2 regions of the Arthrobacter sp. 8AJ genome follow, and region 2 is predicted to be linked to the other one. Evidence: predicted binding sites of a transcription regulator. Region 2 holds the regulator's gene; the other holds the start of a gene.
The links. Region 2 encodes LexA, which represses DNA repair genes until DNA is damaged. Its sites were predicted from a motif close to TCGAACANNTGTTCGA; they were not measured.

Region 1 (9,806 bases), 1.5 Mb from region 2:
TTCCTGACGCCCATGTTTTCCGCATACATCAGTTGCGTCGGATCATTCACGTGGTCCAGGCCCAGCACGTGTGCCAGTTCGTGCATGATGATGGCGCGCACCTCCGCCGCGCCGTCCGGGCGGCTGGCGATGATGCCGGCAAGGTCAGGGGCATCAAGGCGCACCTGGCCGGCTTCGAGGACCAGCGGCTGCCCGGCGGCCTCCACGTAACCGCTCCCGCCAAGGCCCGCAACATTTCCGGCAAGGCCCGGCGTTTCCATGGGCGTTGACCAGGCGATGAGTACCGGTACCCACCGCTTTCCGTAGCGGTCCGGCTGGAAAGCAGACCGGTCATCCGACGGCGCTTCCGTGGTGGGTCCGTCATAGACAAACTGCAGCCCGGAGGCCTGGGAGACTGCTGCCACTGCCTCCCGGACCAGGACATTGCCACCCGGCAGCGCGTTATCCGGCCGGACAACGTAATGGACCGGGCGGCACGGATCGTACGCGACCAGCCGCTGGCCCTCTTTCGGCGACTCCTGCAGCACAAAGGCAGCGGAGCCCGTGCTTGCGGGTGGCGTGCCCAGGGGTGCGGAGGCTGCCTCATGCCCCGGCGGCGGCATTTTCGCCCCCGGCAGGTAGGGGGCTGCGGCGGGAAGAACCACGCGGTCGAAGAGCGTCGGCGTGAAGTACAGGCAGACCACCAGGGCGATCCCAAGGACTGTCCGCAACCGGACCGTCCGCGACGGAGCGGTCCGCTTCGACCGGAACCCTTCTCTTCCCGCCCTGCTGCGGAACTTCTTCCGGCGCCGTTGAGGGGCTTCAGCACTGCGCCAGGGCGAAGGAGCCTCCGCCCTTCCGTACGCTTCATCGATGGCCCATTGCGGGATACGTCCACTGGGGGAGCGCCGGACGTTTGGCGGCGCGAACCCGCCGGGCATGTCCTGATGAGACTTATCGTCATTCCCGAAGCCGTGCACCGGCACCCCCTGATTCCTGCCGCCCGCCGGCCAACCCTTCCAGCCTAGGGGCGGGCTGCCCGGCCTTGCCGCGGGAAAGGCGCAGGATTTGAGCAAGAAAGGCGGCCCCGGATGCAGGCCGCTCCGGGGCCGAAGTGGAGGCCCGAGGCCACATCGATTGCTCCGTAGATGCCGTTATGAGGGGTCAAAAGGGCGTTTACGGAGCAATCGATGAGGCTTTACTCCTTGCCGAGCCCTGCGGCCGGGGTCTTTCCGTTCGAGACGCTGTTGAGGGCGCGCAGGTCGAAGATGCCGTTGATGTCGGCCTGCTTGGTGGTGCCTGCGGTCACGCCGTCGGCCAGGAGCTTCTGGTAGGTTCCGGCCAGCGGGTCAACGGTGAAAACGATGTTCTTCAGGGAGCGGTCAATGACATCCGCCTTCAGTTCGGCGCCGGCTGCTTCCTTGAGGGCTGCATTGATGACGGTGGCCTTGTCGCCGGCAGAAGCGCTGTTGAGCCATTCGACCGACTTCGCGTGGCCCTTCAGGAGTGCCTTGACGGTGTCCGGGTGGTCTGCCGCGAACTTCTGGTTCACGATCAGGATGGTGGTGGGGAACTCGCCCGGCTTGCCGGACAGCGAACCGTCCCACAGGTCCTTTTCGTCCACCAGCACCTTCGCGCCGGCATTCAGCACCAGGCGTGACGCCCACGGCTCAGGCAACCACGCACCGTCGAGCTTTCCGTCCTGGAACAGCTTGAGGGTCTGGGCGTTCTCCGTGGGGTTGATGGCCACGTCACCGCTGCCGTCCACCCCGGTCTTGTACCCCTGGGAGGAGAGCCAGGCGCGCAGGGCCACGTCCTGGGTGCCGCCCAGCTGCGGGGAGGCGAGGGTCTTGCCTTTGAGGTCCGCGGCGGAGGTGATGTCCGGCTTGACCACCAGCTGCGCCCCGCCGGCTGCGGCGCCGGCGATGATGTTGATCGACTGGCCCTGGCTCTTCACGAAGGAGTTGATGGCCGGGTTCGGGCCGATGTAGGTGGCGTCGATGGCCCCTGCGTTCAGGGCTTCGATGGCTGCCGGGCCGGCGTTGAACACCTGGGTGCTGAGCCTGGTGCTGCCGAGTTCGTCCTTGATGAAGCCTTTGCTGACGCCCACGAGGGCCGGGGCATGCGTGACGTTTCCAAAGTAGCCGAGCTTCAGTTCGGCCGCGGGGTTGCCTGACGGGGCAGCCTCCTGCGAGGCTGCCGGTGTCCCGCTGTTCACGGCGGACGCGACGGCGGCGCCCCCACCGATGAGGGCCAGGACGGCTGCCGCGATTCCGATCTTCAGGCCGAGCGGGCGTGTGGGCTTGGCGGGCTGCCCGGCGACGATGCGGGTGGAGCCGTGCTGGTCTTCCGGACTCTTGTCCTGCTGGTTTGCCATGGGGAAATCCTTTGCTGGGGTGGGTGGTGAGACGAGATTACGGAGCGCCCAGCGGCCCCACAATCAACCCCGTAGCGGGCGTTCATGCAGCGACGCGAACGCTCAACGCGGCGTAGTGCGGCGTCAAAAATCGTCGTGCGGGGACGCTGTTCGGAGGTCCGGCGGAGGGGGCCTGTCCGCAGTCGGGACGCAACGGCGGCCTTCGATGCCATCAGCAGGTGCGGGCCGTGATTCGCGTGCCGCATTGTGGGTACGTGCACGGCATGGGGATTTTGTAAAACTAATCAAGGAGACTCTCATGTTGCTTTGGATTGCCATCATCATCGCCGTTCTCTGGCTTCTCGGATTGCTCGCGAACATTGGCGGCGGCCTGATCCACATTCTGTTGGTTGTCGCAGTGGTGGTCCTGATCTTCCACTTCGTCCGTGGCAGGTCCCGCGTCTAGCAACCCCGCGTCCCCGCCGCCGGCCCAGCGTCCGGCGGCGGGAACCGTCGGCCCCAGGCCGCCTTGCAGCCCCAGGCCGCCTGACCCCTCACGCCGCCTTGACCAAGGGCAGCTCGTCCCAGTGCGTTGTATAGCGGGGCGAGCGCATGTCACGTTTCATGGTCCAGTCCAGCCCGGACCTGATGCCCGCGTGCCCCAGCCCGATGGTGCCCCGCCCGAAGCGGCGGCTCACATCCTCAAGCAGCGGCCCGATGCCGCGTTCCTCATGCCGGTTCTCGAATGGCTCCAGGGGCGGCTGGTTTCCCGTGGGCCGCAGGTCGGTGAGCATCAGCCCCGCCTTGGCGTATTTGAGCCCGTCCCGGATACTGGGCAGCAGCGCATGCGCCGCCCTGGTGAGCAGCAGCGGATCCGCCGTAGGCATGGGCAGCGGGACGCATACAGACGGGTACGCCTGCTCGTGGTCCCGGAAGGGGGACGTGGCAGCAAACGCCGTCAGGACCTTTGCCTGCAGCCCGTGCTTTGAGAGCCTGGCGCTCGCCTGCTGCCCGTAGATGCTGAGCACCTCCCGAAGCCCGGCGGCGGTGGTCACAGGGGTGGCGAAAGAGCGGGAAAAGATCAGCTGGTCGCGGCCGATGCGCTCTTCTTCCATCGGGATGCAGGGGGTGCCCCGCAGTTCCAGGACCGTGCGCATCAGCACCACCGAGAACTTATTCCTGATCATTACCGGATCCGCCCTGACAAGGTCCTGGACAGTGAAGATGCCCAGCACATTGAGGCGCTTTGTGAGCCGCCCGGCAATGCCCCAGATCTCATTGACAGGAAGCCGGGACATCAAACCCTCCCGCACGTCAGCCGGAACGCATTCCCACAGGCAGACTCCGCCAAAGGCGGGATTGTTCTTGGCCCATTTATTGCAGAGTTTCGCCAGGGTTTTAGTGGGGGCGATGCCAACGCACACGGGAACCCCCACGTGCCGCCGGACTGCCTCTTTCATCCTCCGGCCAAGGGACAGCAGCTCGTCCGGGGTGCCCTTGACGCCCAGGAATGCCTCGTCGATGCTGTAGACCTCCAGCCAGGCCGAGTACCTGCCCAGCAGTTCCATTACGCGGGAGCTGATGTCGCCGTACAGCTCATAGTTGCTGGATTTTGCCACCAGGCCCCACTCCTTGGCCCGCGGCGCGAGTTTGAACCACGGTTCGCCGGTGGCGATGCCCAGTGCCTTCGCTTCCGGGGAACGGGTCACGGCGCAGCCGTCATTGTTGGAGAGCACCACCAGCGGCCGCCCTTCCAGGGAGGGGTCGAAGGCGCGCTCGGCGGAGGCGTAGAAGCAGTTGACGTCCACGTGCGCGATCTGCGGCATCTGCCGCATGTGGACGGGCTTAGCCATGCTGGTCCCCAAGCGCGGGCAGCTCAGACATGGTGCAGGCACCTGGTGGCAACGCCCCAGATGGTCAGCTCGGACAGTGCGGGCACGTGGATGTCCGGGTACTTGGGGTTCTCCGCCTGCAGCACCACGCCAGTGCGGGTGATGCGCAAGCGCTTGACCGTCAGTTCCCCGTCCAGGACGGCGATCACCACGGCCCCGTCCCTGGGCTCGAGGGCACGGTTGACGATCAGTTCGTCCCCGTCGCTGATGCCGGCACCCTCCATGGAATCCCCCGTCACCCGGACCACGAAGGTGCTGGTGATGTCCTTGATCAGGTGCGCGTTCAGGTCGATCCGGCCGTCGAAGTAGTCCTGTGCCGGCGACGGAAAGCCCGCCGCCACCGCGACCGGGGAAATCAGCACCGAGAACAACGAGGCGCCCGCGTCTATCACGCGGGGACCGACAATAACGCCCACAACACACCTTTATTCGAAAATATGTTCGATAGTTTCAGTGTAGCCCCGGGGGCTGACAACGGGCAGTCCCGCTCGGGGGGACTAGACTCAGGCCACTGTCTGCTCTGGGGGAAACGATGCGGTTGGTACGGCTTTGGTGGATTGCGGCGGCGATGACGCCGGGACTGGCGGGGTGCGCGTACAGCGAGGTACCCGAGGGGCAGGCTCCAGTGCCGCCGCCCCCGGCCACCGCTGCCGCCCAGCCCGGCGCCGATCCGCGTGCTTCCGGGGTGGAAGACATGCGCCAGTGGTCCCAAGAGCAACTGCAGCCCAGGTTGCCCGGCGAGTTCGCCGGTTCCACCAGCTCGAACACCACGGTCAGCTTCGGATTCACTGGCGCGGAACCGGGTGGCTATGAGGTGCATTTCACCTGCGAGGGTCCGGTGACGGCAGAGGTTTCGCTTGCCAGCCAGGCCGGCGCCGAAGTCCTTCCCCCGCTGCAGGTCCCCTGTGACGGGAACATCTTCAAAACGCAGGTGGCGCTCGCCGTCCGGGGAGTGGACTTCGTCATGACTCCGGAAGGCGGAGCAGAGGGCCGTTACGCCTTCCGGCTGGTGCCGGCCTCCGCGAAGCCTCCCACCACGGTGCTGCCGGGAACGGATGGGCTGAAGGCCGTGGTCCGCTCCAGCCAGACGCCCGCAACGGGACCCGAGGTGGAGCTCAAGGGCCACATGGACAGGGACGGGGCCGGATGCGTCATCCTGCAGGCTGCCGACGGGAACGATTACACCCTGATCTTCCCCGAAGGAACCAGTTTCGACGCTGAAACGCTGGTAATGCCCGGCGGCCAGCGTCTTGCCGCCGGCGCCCCGGTAGTCCTCAAGGGCACCCGCGCCCCGGCCGATGAAAGCCTAAGCATGTGCGTGAACTACGCCCGGCTCCTGTCCGTGGAATCGGCGCACGGGAGCCAACCGCCCACGTAGACTTGCAGGATGCGGTTGGTAGCAAGCGATATTGACGGAACGATCCTCGGACACGACGGAAAAATCAGTGACCGCACCATCCGTGCCTTCCACGCCTGCCGGGATGCGGGCGTCGAACTGGTGTTTGTGACCGGCCGCCCGCCCCGCTGGCTGCACCCCCTGGAGGAACAGCTGGGCCACACCGGCCGCGTGATCTGCTCCAATGGTGCCGTCGTCTGGGACCTTGAAGCGGACCGCCTGGTCTCCGCCCGCACACTGGCCATCGAGACCGTCCTGGAAGCCCGCCGCATCATCAAGGGGCTCCGCCCGGCTGCGCTGTTCGCCGCGGAAACGCTCACCGGATTCCACCTGGAACAGGGCTTCATCGAAAACGAGTCCAGCGAACTGCTCGCCGAATTCACTCCGGCGCCGCTGAAGCAAACCCTGACGGACGATGATTCCGTGGTGAAGTTCCTCGCCATCGTCCGTGATGGCACTCCGGACGATTTTCTCGCCGAGGTGGCGCCCGCCGTCGAACACCTGGCCGCCACCACCCACTCCTCCCCGGGCGTTGCGATGCTGGAACTGTCGCTGCCCGGCGTGAACAAGGCCGTCACGCTTGCAGAATACGCACGCGCACTGGGCATCGACGCCGCAGACGTGGTGGCCTTCGGCGACATGCCCAACGACATCGAGATGCTCCGCTGGGCCGGTCATGGGTACGCGATGGCCAGCGGCCATCCGGAAGCCATCCGCGCGGCCGGGCAGCAGGCGCCGCATTTTGACGACGACGGCGTGGCCCAGGTTTTGGAGGCCCGGCTCGCTGCCCTGGGCGTCCAGTTTTCCTGACGCCCGGGCTGTCCTGGACCCGGCACCCCCATTTTCACAGCTTGCGCTCACCTGGCGTTTACCTTCCCTGCGTAGCGTGAAGCGTGGAGAGCAGGCACCCTCCCGCCGGCTCGAAGGGGGCAACGATGGCACGAAACGTCAGGCAGCACGCGGCCGATGCGCCGCAGCGCAAAGCAACGCCCGCTCCGCACTGGAAACAGTTGCGCCAGGGTGACCGGGTCCGGGTCCTGTTCGCGCCCGGATTCGAGGCAGGCGGCGTGGTGGACACCGTCACGGCGGACCACACCGCGGTATGGGTCCACCTGGACGCCGGCCGTGGGCGGACCCTGCTGCACTGCGGCGACGGCGTGGACATCCTTCCCTGCGGAGAGACCGCCTGCCTGGACTGACGGTCGGTTTCCACTCATGGTGGGGGCGGTAGGCTCGCAGTGTGAGCCTGCCTTTCTTCAAGCACCCTGACGACGCCGGGCGGCAGCTTCCCATCGCCATGGCGCACCGCGGATTCTCGGCTGAGGGCCTGGAAAACTCCATGGCCGCGTTCCGCGCCGGCGTCGACCTCGGCTTCCGCTACCTCGAAACGGATGTGCACACGACGGCGGACGGCGTGCTGCTGCTCTTCCATGACGAAACCCTGGACCGGGTCACGGACGGCAGGGGCCGGGTGGCGGAACTTCCGGCCGCGGACGTGGCCAGGGCGCGGATCAACGGCCGCGAGCCCATCCCCACGTTCGACGAACTGGTCACCCAGCTGCCCGAAGCGCGGCTGAACCTCGACGTCAAGGACTGGGGCTCGGTCCGCAGCACCGCTGCCGCGATCGAGCGGCACCAGGTGCACCACCGCGTTCTGGTGACCAGCTTTTCGGACCGCCGGCGGCGCGCGGTGCTGAAACTGCTCAGCCAGCCTGTGGCTTCGTCCGCTGGAGTGGCCTCGAGCGCCCTCTTCACCTTGCTGGGGCCTGCGCTTCCACGTCCGGCGTTCCGGTGGCTCATGCGCCGGGTGCTCCGGGACGTGCATGCTCTGCAAGTGCCCGTCCGCTATGGGCGGGTGCCTGTAGTCACCACCGGTTTCATCCGGCGGGCGCATGACCTGGACCTGGTGGTTCATGTGTGGACCATCAACGATGCCGGCGAGATGCACCGGCTCCTCCAGTTGGGGGTGGACGGCATCGTCACCGACCGGGCGGACCTGCTCCGCGACGTGCTGCGCGCCCGAGGCCAGTGGCCGGAGAAGCCCGGGCAGGCTAACCGGGCGCCCGGCCCAGCTGCCTAGCCTCTGGCCTGCTCCCGGCTGCCTAGCCCCCGGCCTGTTCCCGGGCGCCTAGCCCTGGTCTGTTGCGGTGGGCGCCGTGGCGTCCCCGGCCAGGCCGGCGTCGTCCGCTGTGCCGTCCTGCTCCCGCTCGCCGTGCGCCCTGCCGTTGTGCGCCTTGTCGTTGTCGGCGTCGCCGCCCAGCGGGCTGTTGGAGACCGGCCCAGGGGCGGCCCCGGTCTTGAGGCCGGGCGCCTTCTGCTTCTCCGCCTCCATCGCGTTTGAGCCTTCGCTCAGGGACGAGTGGACCTCCACGTCGTCGTTGGGATCTGCCGGGTCCGGCACGTCCGTTTTCTCCGTCGGCTTGGATGTCCCGGCCAGGTCCTCCATGGCGTTTTCTGCTGCCTTGCCAATGCTGTCGCCGATACCCATGTGACTGCTCCTTCCGGCGTTGCGTGCCGGCCGCCCCAGCGGCGTGCCGGCCCTACTCCTCCAGAATTATCAGCATGCTTACAATTAGTCCAGTGCTGGGGAACCGAACCGCAGCCGGAGAGGAAAGGAAAGGCTATGAGCACTTACCATCCGGAAAATGACCCCGCGAACCCCGACCGCCCGGGTAAGGAAGAGGTAGGCGCCGCCCAACCCCATCCGGCGGAGCAGCGCAGCCGGGAGGCGGCCGGCTCGCCGAACCCGGATCCGCTGGAAGGCAATGTCACCGGCCTGGAACCGGGCGGGGGAGTCCCGCCGGGAGAGACGCCGCCGGCGGAGGGCCAGATGAGCAGGGACCAGGGCCACTCCGAATAGGGCCCGGACGTGCAGCGGGGCGGCGCATGCTGCCCGCCGCCCCGCTGACTGCGTCAGGTTCTCAGGACGACTCTGTTCCCCGGGTGGTGGCGCGAGGTTCCCCCGGCCCGGCCAGGTGGCGCTCCAGGCCGTCCATGTCGAGGCGCGTGTTCCAGCTGGCCCAGTCCTTGGGCCGCACCGACGGCCGGCCCAGCAGGTAGCCCTGGCCGGCGCTGATGCCCAGTTCCGTGAGGACCTTGAGTTCGCCCACCGTTTCGATGCCCTCGGCCACCAGGGTGATGCCAACCTGGTCGGTGAAGTCCACCAGGCATGCAGCCAGCGCACGCTGGAGGCCGTCCTTGTCGACGTCGCCGATCACGTTGCGGCCCACCTTGAGGAAGTCGGGCCCCAGGTGGACCATGCGGCTCAGCGCGCCGGCGCCGGTGTGGGTGTCGTCGACGGCAATGCGCAGGCCCTTTTCCCGCAGCGGATTGATCGCCGAAAGGAATTGAAGGTATTCCTCTTCGGGAATGTCCTGGGTCAATTCGAGCACCACCCGGTGGATGGGCAATTCAATGTGGTCGAAGAGCTCCGGCAGCCGCGGGTCCAGGCAGGACGTGGGGGAAATGTTGAGGGACACGTACAGGTCCTCGGGCAGGTCCTTCGCGGCCGCTGCCGCCGATCCCAGCGCGGAGAACTCGAGGTTGGCGCCCAGGCCCACCGCGGCGGCCTCGGCAAACCACAGCTCCGCGGCTGCGCCGTCGTCGCTGACGAACCGGGACAGCGCCTCTGCGCCCACCACGGTTCTTCCTTCCAGCCCGTAGATGGGCTGGAACGCGGTCATCAGCATCTGGTTCTCAAGCAGGGTGCTGATCCGGGACGCGCTGCGGATGGCATCCAGCTGCTCCGCAAACTGCGGCGGGAGCGCGGGCGGCGTGAGCCGCATATCCTTCGCGGCTTCCAATGTGTCCGTCATGGTGGCGTCGCTGCGCCGGGTCTCGAGGAGATACTCCAGCAGGGCCCGTTCCGGCACGCCGGGATTCTCATCGAGGCTGTTGCTCAGCCGCTGCCGCACAGCGGTTCCCGCAGGATCCGTATCCGCCAGCACGGCGGCGATAATTCCCCATGCCTGTACCCGAACCGACATTAGCAACGCCCCCAGTTGACGAAGTAATGACCCGATGGCCCCATAATGTTCAAATTTCCAAACGCCTTATAAAAGAACGGTGCTGCCAACCTGATTTCCGAGGCGGCGAAAAACCAGACACCGCACGCTGATCGTATAACGGCGGCCACGAAAGTGCAGTAGTTTTTGCGTTACTGGTTAGCGCTTTCCTGCTGGTC
Region 2 (9,806 bases):
CTTTTCCAAGGGGCACGGCACCGGCAACGACTTCGTCCTGGTGGCGGACCCCGAGGGGACGCACGTGATCGGTGCCGACCAGGCCGCCGCCCTGTGCGACCGGCACCGTGGCATCGGGGCCGACGGCCTGATCAGGGCCGTCCCGTCCCGCTTCCTGCCGGAGGGCCGCGAACTGCTCGCCGGCACCCCGGACGCGGAGTGGTTCATGGATTACCGCAACGCCGACGGCTCCCTGTCCGAGATGTGCGGCAACGGGGTCAGGGTCTTCGTCCACTTCCTGCGGACCGAGGGCCTGATCGACCTGCCCGACGGCGGATCGCTCACCATCGGCACGCGGGGCGGCGTCAAGACCGTGGTCCGGACCGGAGACGGCTACGCGGTGGACATGGGACCCTGGGAGTTCATTTTCCCCGGGGAAGCCAGCGCCAAGGCCATGGATTCCCTTGTCACCGCCGACGGGCTGGAGGTTCCCCGGCCGGCACTCTCCGTGAGCATGGGCAACCCGCATACGGTGGTGGCCCTCGCTGAACTTGCGGAGCTCGCGGGCACCCGGCTGTTCACCGCTCCGAAGGTCGACCCGGTACCCGCGAACGGGACCAACGTGGAATTCGTGGTGCCGGCAGAACCGCTGGTCCATGACGGCGTCGGCTCCGTAACCATGCGGGTGCACGAGCGCGGCGTGGGGGAGACCCAGTCCTGCGGGACGGGCGCCTGTGCTGCCGCCGTCGCCACCAGGCACTGGGCCGGAGCGGAAGCCCCCGACGCCTGGCAGGTCCACGTTCCGGGAGGAGTGGTGGGCGTGAAGTTCTTCGCCGGCCCCGGTGGCCACGAGCATGTGGAGCTCAGCGGTCCCGCCGTCATTGTGGCGAGTGGGACGCTTTCCTGACCTTCAGGATCCGGAAGGACTTGGACGTCGATTCGCGGGTCACGGTGAAGGAACTGTCCAGTTCGGCGGCCAGCCAGCGCTGAAGGGAATCAGAGCCAAGGTTCTTCTGCACCACCAGCCACGCGGTGCCGCCCTCCGCCAGGCGCGGCAGCCACAGCTTGAGCAGGGCATGCAGTTCGTCCTTGCCGATCCTGATGGGAGGGTTGGACCAGATTGTGTCGAAGCGGATGCCGGGATCCACGGCCTGGGGCGTGCTGGCGACGACATTGGACAGTCCCAGCGCGGCGGCGTTCTCGTTGGTCAGGGTGATGCAGCGTTCGTTGACATCCACGGCGTAGACCTTTGATTCGGGGGCCAGCAGCGCCATAGTGAGCGCCACCGGACCCCAGCCGCACCCGATATCCAGGAGATTGCCCTCGGGATTCGGGGCCGGAACTTCGGCGAGGAGCACCGCGGTGCCCTTGTCGATTCCGTCGGGGCTGAAGATGCCCGTGGAGGTCTGGAGCCGTCGCGTCTCACCGGCCAGTTCCACCGTCAAAGGCTTCCGGGTAAAGGGGCCGGCAGGGGAAGTGCTGAAATAGTGTGCGGACTCCATAACTGGCCAGAGTAGTTCCCCCTGCAGCGTAATGGGAAACCGGCGAGAAGGCCCTCTGCTACGCTGGAAGGCATGTTCCTGATCTTCGAGTAGCCGGTACGGGCAATGCCCGTCCGCAGCCTGTCCTCCAGCGACAGTCGGTCCCGCAGCGACGCAGGTTTCCATGCCTTCCGCTTTGCGCACCGGCCAGACCGTTCCGTCTGAGCCGGACGCCGGACAATACTCGAAAGTCAGCCCGTTGCTGCACTTCCTGCCATTCTCCGGCCTCTTCCAGCCCTGCCGCCGTCGTGACGCGGCATTCGAGCCCCGGCATTGCAGCCGGCGGCGAAACAACCAGGAGAACTGCATGACCGCAGGCCGTCAGCCCAGCGCGAATACTTTCCAACTTCCACCCAATCAGCACTATTCTGGAACTGCCGAATCTTCAAAGGAGACCATGACCAGCCAGCCCAATACCGGTTCCGATCCAGCCGCCCAGGACATGAGTCCGCAGGAGATCCAGGCTGTCATCGACCGGATCCTCGCCAAGGACGTACCGGCCAGAAACGTCAGCACGCCCGGTGGTGAAGGCGGCGGTGGAAAAGCGGTGCTCGGCAAGGCGCAGGCCATTTCCCGCCTTGACGAAGAACACTCAACGTACGACGGCGACCAGCAGGACCTCGAGGAACGGCGCGCGCTGCGCCGGCGGGCAGGCCTGTCCACCGAACTCGAAGACGTCACCGAGGTCGAATACCGGCAGCTGCGCCTGGAACGCGTCGTCCTCGCCGGGCTCTGGTCCGAAGGAACGCTTGCCGACGCCGAAAACTCGTTGCGTGAGCTCGCCGCCCTCGCCGAGACCGCCGGTTCGGAGGTCCTCGACGGGTTGGTGCAGCGCCGCGACAAACCGGACCCCGGGACGTTCCTGGGTTCCGGCAAGGCCCAGGAGCTGAAGGACATCGTCATGGCCACCGGCGCGGACACCGTGGTGGTGGACGCCGAACTGGCACCTTCCCAGCGCCGCGGCCTTGAGGACATCGTCAAGGTCAAGGTCATCGACCGCACGGCCCTGATCCTGGACATCTTCGCGCAGCATGCCAAGAGCCGTGAAGGCAAGGCCCAGGTGGAACTGGCACAGCTGGAATACCTCCTTCCCCGCCTGCGCGGCTGGGGCGAGTCGATGTCCCGCCAGGCCGGTGGCCAGGTGGGCGGCGCTGCTGCCGGCATGGGCTCGCGTGGTCCCGGTGAGACCAAGATCGAACTGGACCGGCGCCGGATCCGTACCCGCATGGCAAAGCTGCGGCGCGAAATTGCCGCCATGAAGCCGGCCCGCGAGACCAAACGGGCCAACCGCCGTCGTAACGAAGTGCCCTCCGTGGCAATCGCCGGGTACACCAACGCCGGCAAGTCCTCGCTGCTGAACAGGCTCACGGACGCAGGTGTCCTCGTGGAGAACGCGCTGTTCGCCACGCTGGATCCCACCGTCCGCAAGGCCGAAACCGCTGACGGCCTGGGGTACACCCTGGCCGACACCGTCGGATTCGTCCGTTCGCTGCCCACCCAGTTGGTGGAAGCCTTTCGTTCCACCCTGGAAGAGGTCGCCGACTCGGACCTGATCCTGCACGTGGTGGACGTTTCGCACCCTGACCCCGAAGGGCAGATCGCAGCGGTCCGGAAGGTCTTCAGCGAAGTCGATGCCCGCAAGGTGCCGGAAATCATCGTCCTGAACAAGGCCGATGCGGCCGACCCCTTCGTGGTGGAACGGCTGAAGCAGCGCGAGCCGCGGCACGTGGTGGTCTCCGCCCGGACGGGGGAGGGCATTCCGGAACTCCTAAAGGCCATCAGTGAGTCCATTCCCCGGCCATCGGTCAAGATGGAGCTGCTCATTCCGTACGACCGCGGGGACCTGCTCAGCAAGCTCCACGAGTCCGACGCCGAAATCCTCAGCCTGGACCACGTTGAGGCAGGCACCAGGGCTGCCGTGATGGTCCGGGAGGGCCTCGCGTCTGAACTGGAACCATTCGTCGTCAATGACTGACCCCGCGGCCGGCGAAGCTGCGCAGACGGCGGGCGAGCAGTTCGTTATTGAACTGCTCGACCGCGCCGTCGCCGGCATGGGCGGACAAAGCCGCAGCGGACAACACGAAATGGCCCGCCAGGTGGCCCGGGCCATCGAAACGGGCAACCACTTGTTGGTCCAGGCAGGCACCGGCACCGGCAAATCGCTCGCCTACCTGGTGCCGCTTATCGCCCATGCCCTGGAAAGCAACAAGCCGGCCCTGGTGTCCACGGCCACGCTGGCATTGCAGACCCAGATTGTGGGCAGGGACCTGCCCCGGCTCCTGAAGAACATCACGCCGGCACTGGACCGGCCGGTCAAGGTTGCCCTGGTCAAGGGGCGGTCCAACTACGTTTGCCGCCATAAGCTTGAAGGCGGGTTCCCGTCAGAGGAACCCTCGGAAGGTCAGCTCTTCTCCCTGGGAGAGGACACCAGCGTTCCACATTTCGCTGCTTCCGTGGGCGGACCATCGTCGCAGCTTGGCAAGGAAGTGGTGCGGCTCCGCGAATGGGCTGAAAAGACAGCCACCGGCGACAGGGACGAGCTCCTGCCGGGTGTGACCGACCGTGCCTGGCGCCAGGTTTCCGTGACCTCGATGGAATGCCTGGGGGCACAGAAATGCCCAATGGCCGCCGAATGCTTCAGCGAACTCGCCCGCCAGGACGCAGCCGACGCCGATGTGGTGGTGACCAACCACGCCATGCTGGCCGTCAGCGCGTTCGAGGGACTCGCGGTCCTGCCCGAATACGACGTCGTGGTGGTGGACGAAGCGCACGAACTGCAGGACCGGGTCACTGGCGCCGTGTCCGGACAGTTGTCCGTGGCCATGGTCCACGCTGCCGCTTCGGGTGCCCGGAAACATACCGCCATCACCGTTGATGCCCTGAACGCCGCAGCTGCAAACCTGGAGCTGGCTCTTGCCGGCGCGCCGAACGGTCTGCTTCCCAACGGGCTGAATGATGAACAGCTCGACTGCGTGGACCAATTGCGTGAAGCGTGCCGGGCCGCGTTGTCCGATTCCAAAGGGGACAGCAACACCACAGCCGACGGCGGGCGGCAGCTGGCGCGTTCCCGGCTGATGCTCATCCTGGAACTCTGCGAAAGGCTCATTGCTGCACGCGAGAACCGCGAAGTGGTGTGGTTTTCCCGCGCCAGCACCTTCGACCCCGGCCAGGGATACTCAGCGCCCGATGACAGTGCACCGGTGCTGATTAACATAGCCCCGCTGTCCGTCGCCGGCAGGCTGCGGGAGGGGCTTTTTGCGGACCATACCGTCGTGCTGACCTCTGCCACCCTGGCCATTGGCTCCGCCTTTGAACCGGCGGCCGGGGGACTGGGCCTGGTAGGCGACGGAGCCCCCAGCTGGACGGGCGTGGATGTTGGCTCGCCCTTCGACTATCCCAAACAGGGCATCCTCTACGTCGCCGGCCACCTGCCCAAGCCCGGCCGCGGCGTGTCACCGGAAGCGCTGTCAGAACTCGAAGCACTCATCAAGGCATCCGGTGGGGGCGCCCTGTGCCTGTTCTCCTCGCGTCGGGCCGCCGAAGAGGCCGCCGATGCCCTCCGGCCCAAGCTCAATATGACTGTTCTCTGCCAGGGCGAGTCGACCATGACCGCCCTGGTGAAGCAATTCGCCGACGAACCGGACACCTGCCTCTTCGGAACCATGTCCCTGTGGCAGGGCGTCGACGTTCCCGGAGGATCCTGCCGGCTGGTGGTGATAGACCGCATCCCCTTCCCGCGGCCGGACGATCCCCTGATGACGGCGCGTTCGCGTGCCGTGGCGCAGGCAGGGGGAAACGGCTTCATGTCCGTTTCTGCCACCCACGCGGCCATCCGGCTTGCGCAGGGCGCCGGCCGCCTGATCAGGTCTACCGGGGACAAAGGGGTGGTGGCTGTCCTGGACTCACGGCTGGCCACCGAACGCTATGCGGGATTCCTGCGCGGGGCGCTGCCCCCGTTCTGGGCCACCACCGATCGCGCCAAGGCGCTGGCTGCGCTCACCCGGCTTGGTGCCGACGCTTCCTGAGAAACCGCCGGACAACGCCTGCGCGGATGCCGCGCAGGCGTGCGCAGGCTAGAGCGAACGCAGGACTGAGACGACCTTGCCCATGATGGTGGCGTGGTCGCCCAGGATTGGTTCGTACTGCGTGTTCTGGGGGAGCAGCCAGGTGTGTCCGTCGCGCTGGCGGAACGTCTTCACGGTCGCCTCGTCGTCCAGCAGGGCAGCAACAATGTCCCCGTTGGCAGCGTCAGCCTGCCGCCGCACCACCACCCAGTCGCCGTCGCAAATGGCGGCGTCCACCATGGAGTCACCGGCCACCCTCAGCATGAAAAGTTCGCCCTGGCCCACCAGCTGGCGGGGCAGCGGCATGACGTCTTCCACGAGCTGTTCGGCGAGGATGGGGCCGCCGGCGGCAATCCGGCCCACCAGCGGAACCATGGCCGTATCCAGCGCGGTGGGCAGTTCGGTGACCGTGGCGCCGCCGCCCGCAGCCTGCGGCGCAGGAGACGCGCCGGCGCCTTTGCCCCCGCCGTCGAGCGTGAGCGGCATCAGCACTTCCATGGCGCGCGGCCGCTTGGGGTCGCGGCGCAGGTAACCCAGCTTCTCCAACTGTGAGAGCTGGTGGGTCACGCTGGACAGGCTCGCAAGGCCGACGGTATCGCCGATCTCGCGCATGGAGGGCGGATAACCGTTCTCGTTGACCGAGCGCTGGATGGTTTCGAGGATCTTTTTCTGCCGTGGGGTCAGGCCCTTGGCTGTCCTCTTGGATTGCGGGGCGGTCCTGCCCCCGGCGGCTGCTGCTGCCATATTCGCCAATGCCTTTCGCTTGCCGCCGGATCTTCCGTGTGCGGCTGTTCCACAGTGCCGCCGGAAGGACTCCCACTGTCATTGTCAGACCCTGCTGTTCAACTTCAGTGGTGGATGTTCTGTGGTTTCAAAACTAGGCCAGCCACATTGCTTTTTCAAACATTTGTTCTAGCGAGTCTCGACATTGTTCGTTGATAGGTGCTAAAACTTAACAAGCAAAGTTCGAACATGTGTTCTAACCAGCAGGTGCCCCATTCGAATACGCGGCCGGGAGAAGTCCCGGCGCGATATGAACGGCAAGGCAGCAGCGGGCGGACACCCGGGCAGCACGGCAAGTCCAGGAGGGCTTAGTTCATGTCAGCTTTATCTCTTCACCAGGTTTCACCTTCGTCCGCACCCCTGCGGCTGACCCGCCGGGGGAGGATCGTCCTGATCGGAGTTCCGCTCGTGCTCCTGGCTGTACTCCTGCTGTCGCTTTCGGGCCTCTTCCACTCCCCGGCCAAGGCCTCGGACTCGGCCGCCGACCTTGCCGTGACGCCCACCGTCACGGTGACCGTGCAGTCCGGCCAGTCGCTGTGGGCCATTGCGGGCGCCGTCGCTCCGGACCGGGACGCCCGGGACGTCGTGGCGGACATCGTCCAGCTCAACAACCTTGCCGCGGGCACCGTTCTTCCGGGCCAGCAGCTCTTCGTCCCCACTCACTGACCGTCCCCACTCACTGACCGTCCCCGCCCACTGACCGGCCGCCCACTGACCGGCCGCCCACTGACCGGCCGCCCACTGACCGGCGCCACCCCTGAGTTCGTGGCCTCTGCGAGGGTGGCCTGCCTGGCTGGCTGGCAAGCCCTGGAGCGGGCCGCCGCGGGACATGCCGAGGGCGAACAGGAACCGTCACATTTTCCGGTCGTTGCCGCGGCAACTAAACTGTTCAGGTGAACGACCAGCTAGAACGTCTGAACCGGCTTCCCCTCCGCAGCAACCTCCGCGGCCTGACCCCTTACGGGGCGCCCCAACTGGACGTCCCCATTCTGCTGAACGTCAATGAAAACACCCATGGCGTCCCCGCCGACGTGCGCGCAGCCATCAGTGCCGCCGTGACGGAGGCCGCTGCGGGTCTAAACCGTTACCCGGACCGTGAGTTCACCGCGCTCCGGAAGGCCCTGGCCGAATACCTCGGGCATGGGCTCCATGAAACCAACCTGTGGGCCGCCAACGGTTCCAACGAGGTCCTCCAGCAGATCCTCCAGGCCTTTGGCGGTCCGGGCCGCACCGCACTGGGTTTCCCGCCCACGTACTCCATGTACCCCCTGCTGGCCAGCGGAACAGACACGCAGTACATCACCGGGGAGCGCGCGGAGGGCTATGACCTCAGCGCGGAGTCGGCCGCGCGCCAGGTCAAGGAACTGCAGCCGAACATCGTGTTCCTCTGCTCGCCCAACAACCCCACCGGGACCGGACTTGGGCTGGACGTCGTGGAGGCCGTCTACGAGGCCGGTTCGGACAGCCAGGCCATCGTCATAGTCGATGAGGCGTACCACGAGTTCGCGCACGACGGAACGCCCAGCGCGCTGACGCTCCTGCCCGGCCGTGAGCGGCTGATCGTGTCCCGCACCATGAGCAAGGCGTTCGCCCTGGCGGGGGCCCGGCTCGGCTACATGGCCGCTGCACCCGAGGTCACCGACGCCCTGCGCCTGGTCCGCCTGCCGTACCACCTGTCCGCCATCACCCAGGCCACCGCCCTGGCCGCACTCGAACACCGCGAAGCGCTCATGGCCGACGTCGAGGACATTAAGAAGCAGCGGGACCGCATCGTGGCCGAACTGACCAGGATGGGCCTCAAGCCCGCCGCGTCGGACTCCAACTACGTGTTCTTTGGCGGCCTGGAAAATCCGCACCAGGTCTGGCAGGAACTGCTGGACGCGGGCGTGCTCATCCGGGACGTGGGCATCCCCGGCCACCTCCGGGTCACCGCAGGCACTGAGGCGGAAACCACAGCCTTCCTCACGTCCCTGGAACGCATCCTTGCCGGCCACGCCGCGCTTCACGCCTAGACTTGATACTGCGGCGCTGGTCGCCTTGAACCACTCCTTCTCCCACTAAGGATCCTTCACCATGAGTCCAACCGGATCGAATACGGCTGCTGCCCGGACCGCCCGCATGGAGCGTGCCACCAGCGAGTCCTCCGTACTCGTGGAGATCAACCTCGACGGAACCGGCGTGTCGGACATCGATACCTCGGTGCCGTTCTATGACCACATGCTGACCGCCCTGTGCAAGCACTCGCTGATCGACATGACGGTCAAGGCCACCGGCGACACCCTCATCGACGTCCACCACACCGTGGAGGACGTCGCCATCACCTTCGGCGAGGTCCTGCGGACCGCCCTGGGCAACAAAGCAGGGATCCGCCGGTTCGGCGAAGCCACCGTGCCGCTGGATGAGGCCCTTGCCAATGCGGTGGTGGACGTGTCCGGCCGCCCGTATCTGGTGCACGGGGGTGAGCCGGCGGGCCAGGAATACCACCTGATCGGCGGCCACTTCACCGGGTCCCTGACCCGCCACGTGTTCGAGGCCATCACCCTGCACGCCGGCATCTGCCTGCACATGAACGTGATTGCCGGCCGGGACCCGCACCACATCGTCGAGGCACAGTTCAAGGCCTTTGCCCGCGCCCTCCGCGCCGCCGTCGAACCGGATCCCCGGGTTGAGGGCATCCCGTCCACCAAGGGTGCGCTGTGAGCGGGCAGGTCCTGAAGGACGGGGCAATCATCGACCCGTCGGCGTCGCGCAGCCTGCCGTCGCCGGAGGGCAAGCCCACGGTCACGGTGCTGGACTACGGGTCCGGGAACGTCCGCTCGGCCGTGCGCGCGCTGGAACGTGCCGGCGCGGAAGTGGTCCTGAGCGCCAAGCCGGAGGACGTGCTGAACGCGGACGGCCTGGTGGTGCCGGGCGTCGGCGCGTTCGAGACCGTGATGCGCGAGCTCAAGGCCGTGGACGGCATCCGGCTCATCGGCCGGCGCGTGGCAGGCGGCCGCCCGGTCCTTGGGATCTGCGTGGGCCTGCAGGTCCTGTTTGAAGCCGGCGTCGAACACGGCACCGAAGCGCAGGGCATCGGCGAATGGCCCGGCAAGGTGGAGGCACTCCCCGCCGAAGTTGTTCCGCACATGGGCTGGAACACCGTCAAGGTCCCCGAAGGCTCGAAACTCTTTGCCGGCGTCGAAAATGAGCGGTTCTACTTCGTGCACTCCTACGGCGTGCAGGAATGGAACTTCGACGTCATCCAGCCCCGGATGGCGCCGCCCCTGGTTACCTGGTCCGAGCATGGCGGACCGTTCATCGCCGCCGTAGAAAACGGCCCGCTCTGCGCCACCCAGTTCCACCCCGAAAAGTCCGGCGATGCCGGTGCGCGGCTCCTGCGCAACTGGGTGGAAGGCCTGCGCAAGCCGGCCGCCGCTGACTCCGGCGCCCCGGCCGCCGA

Region 1: the regulator LexA is predicted to act here: its motif matches at 4,657-4,672, upstream of BACI349Y_RS19205 (LexA family protein).

What each region holds. Positions count from the first base shown of each region.
Region 1 is NZ_LR733289.1:4,120,967-4,130,772, reverse strand. Features, by position in the region: gene BACI349Y_RS19225 (matrixin family metalloprotease) at 1-710, opposite strand, end outside; gene BACI349Y_RS19220 (ABC transporter substrate-binding protein) at 1,178-2,356, opposite strand; gene BACI349Y_RS19215 (lmo0937 family membrane protein) at 2,655-2,801, shown strand; gene BACI349Y_RS19210 (Y-family DNA polymerase) at 2,890-4,188, opposite strand; gene BACI349Y_RS19205 (LexA family protein) at 4,212-4,643, opposite strand; gene BACI349Y_RS19200 (hypothetical protein) at 4,796-5,605, shown strand; gene BACI349Y_RS19195 (HAD family hydrolase) at 5,615-6,433, shown strand; gene BACI349Y_RS19190 (hypothetical protein) at 6,559-6,822, shown strand; gene BACI349Y_RS19185 (glycerophosphodiester phosphodiesterase family protein) at 6,864-7,703, shown strand; gene BACI349Y_RS19180 (hypothetical protein) at 7,752-8,111, opposite strand; gene BACI349Y_RS19175 (DUF6480 family protein) at 8,247-8,483, shown strand; gene BACI349Y_RS19170 (EAL domain-containing protein) at 8,545-9,609, opposite strand; gene BACI349Y_RS19165 (putative bifunctional diguanylate cyclase/phosphodiesterase) at 9,780-9,806, opposite strand, start outside.
Region 2 is NZ_LR733289.1:2,612,231-2,622,036, reverse strand. Features, by position in the region: gene dapF (diaminopimelate epimerase) at 1-886, shown strand, start outside; gene BACI349Y_RS12200 (class I SAM-dependent methyltransferase) at 858-1,481, opposite strand; gene hflX (GTPase HflX) at 1,918-3,495, shown strand; gene BACI349Y_RS12190 (ATP-dependent DNA helicase) at 3,488-5,545, shown strand; gene lexA (transcriptional repressor LexA) at 5,594-6,328, opposite strand; gene BACI349Y_RS12180 (LysM peptidoglycan-binding domain-containing protein) at 6,683-7,033, shown strand; gene BACI349Y_RS12175 (histidinol-phosphate transaminase) at 7,261-8,379, shown strand; gene hisB (imidazoleglycerol-phosphate dehydratase HisB) at 8,441-9,067, shown strand; gene hisH (imidazole glycerol phosphate synthase subunit HisH) at 9,064-9,806, shown strand, end outside.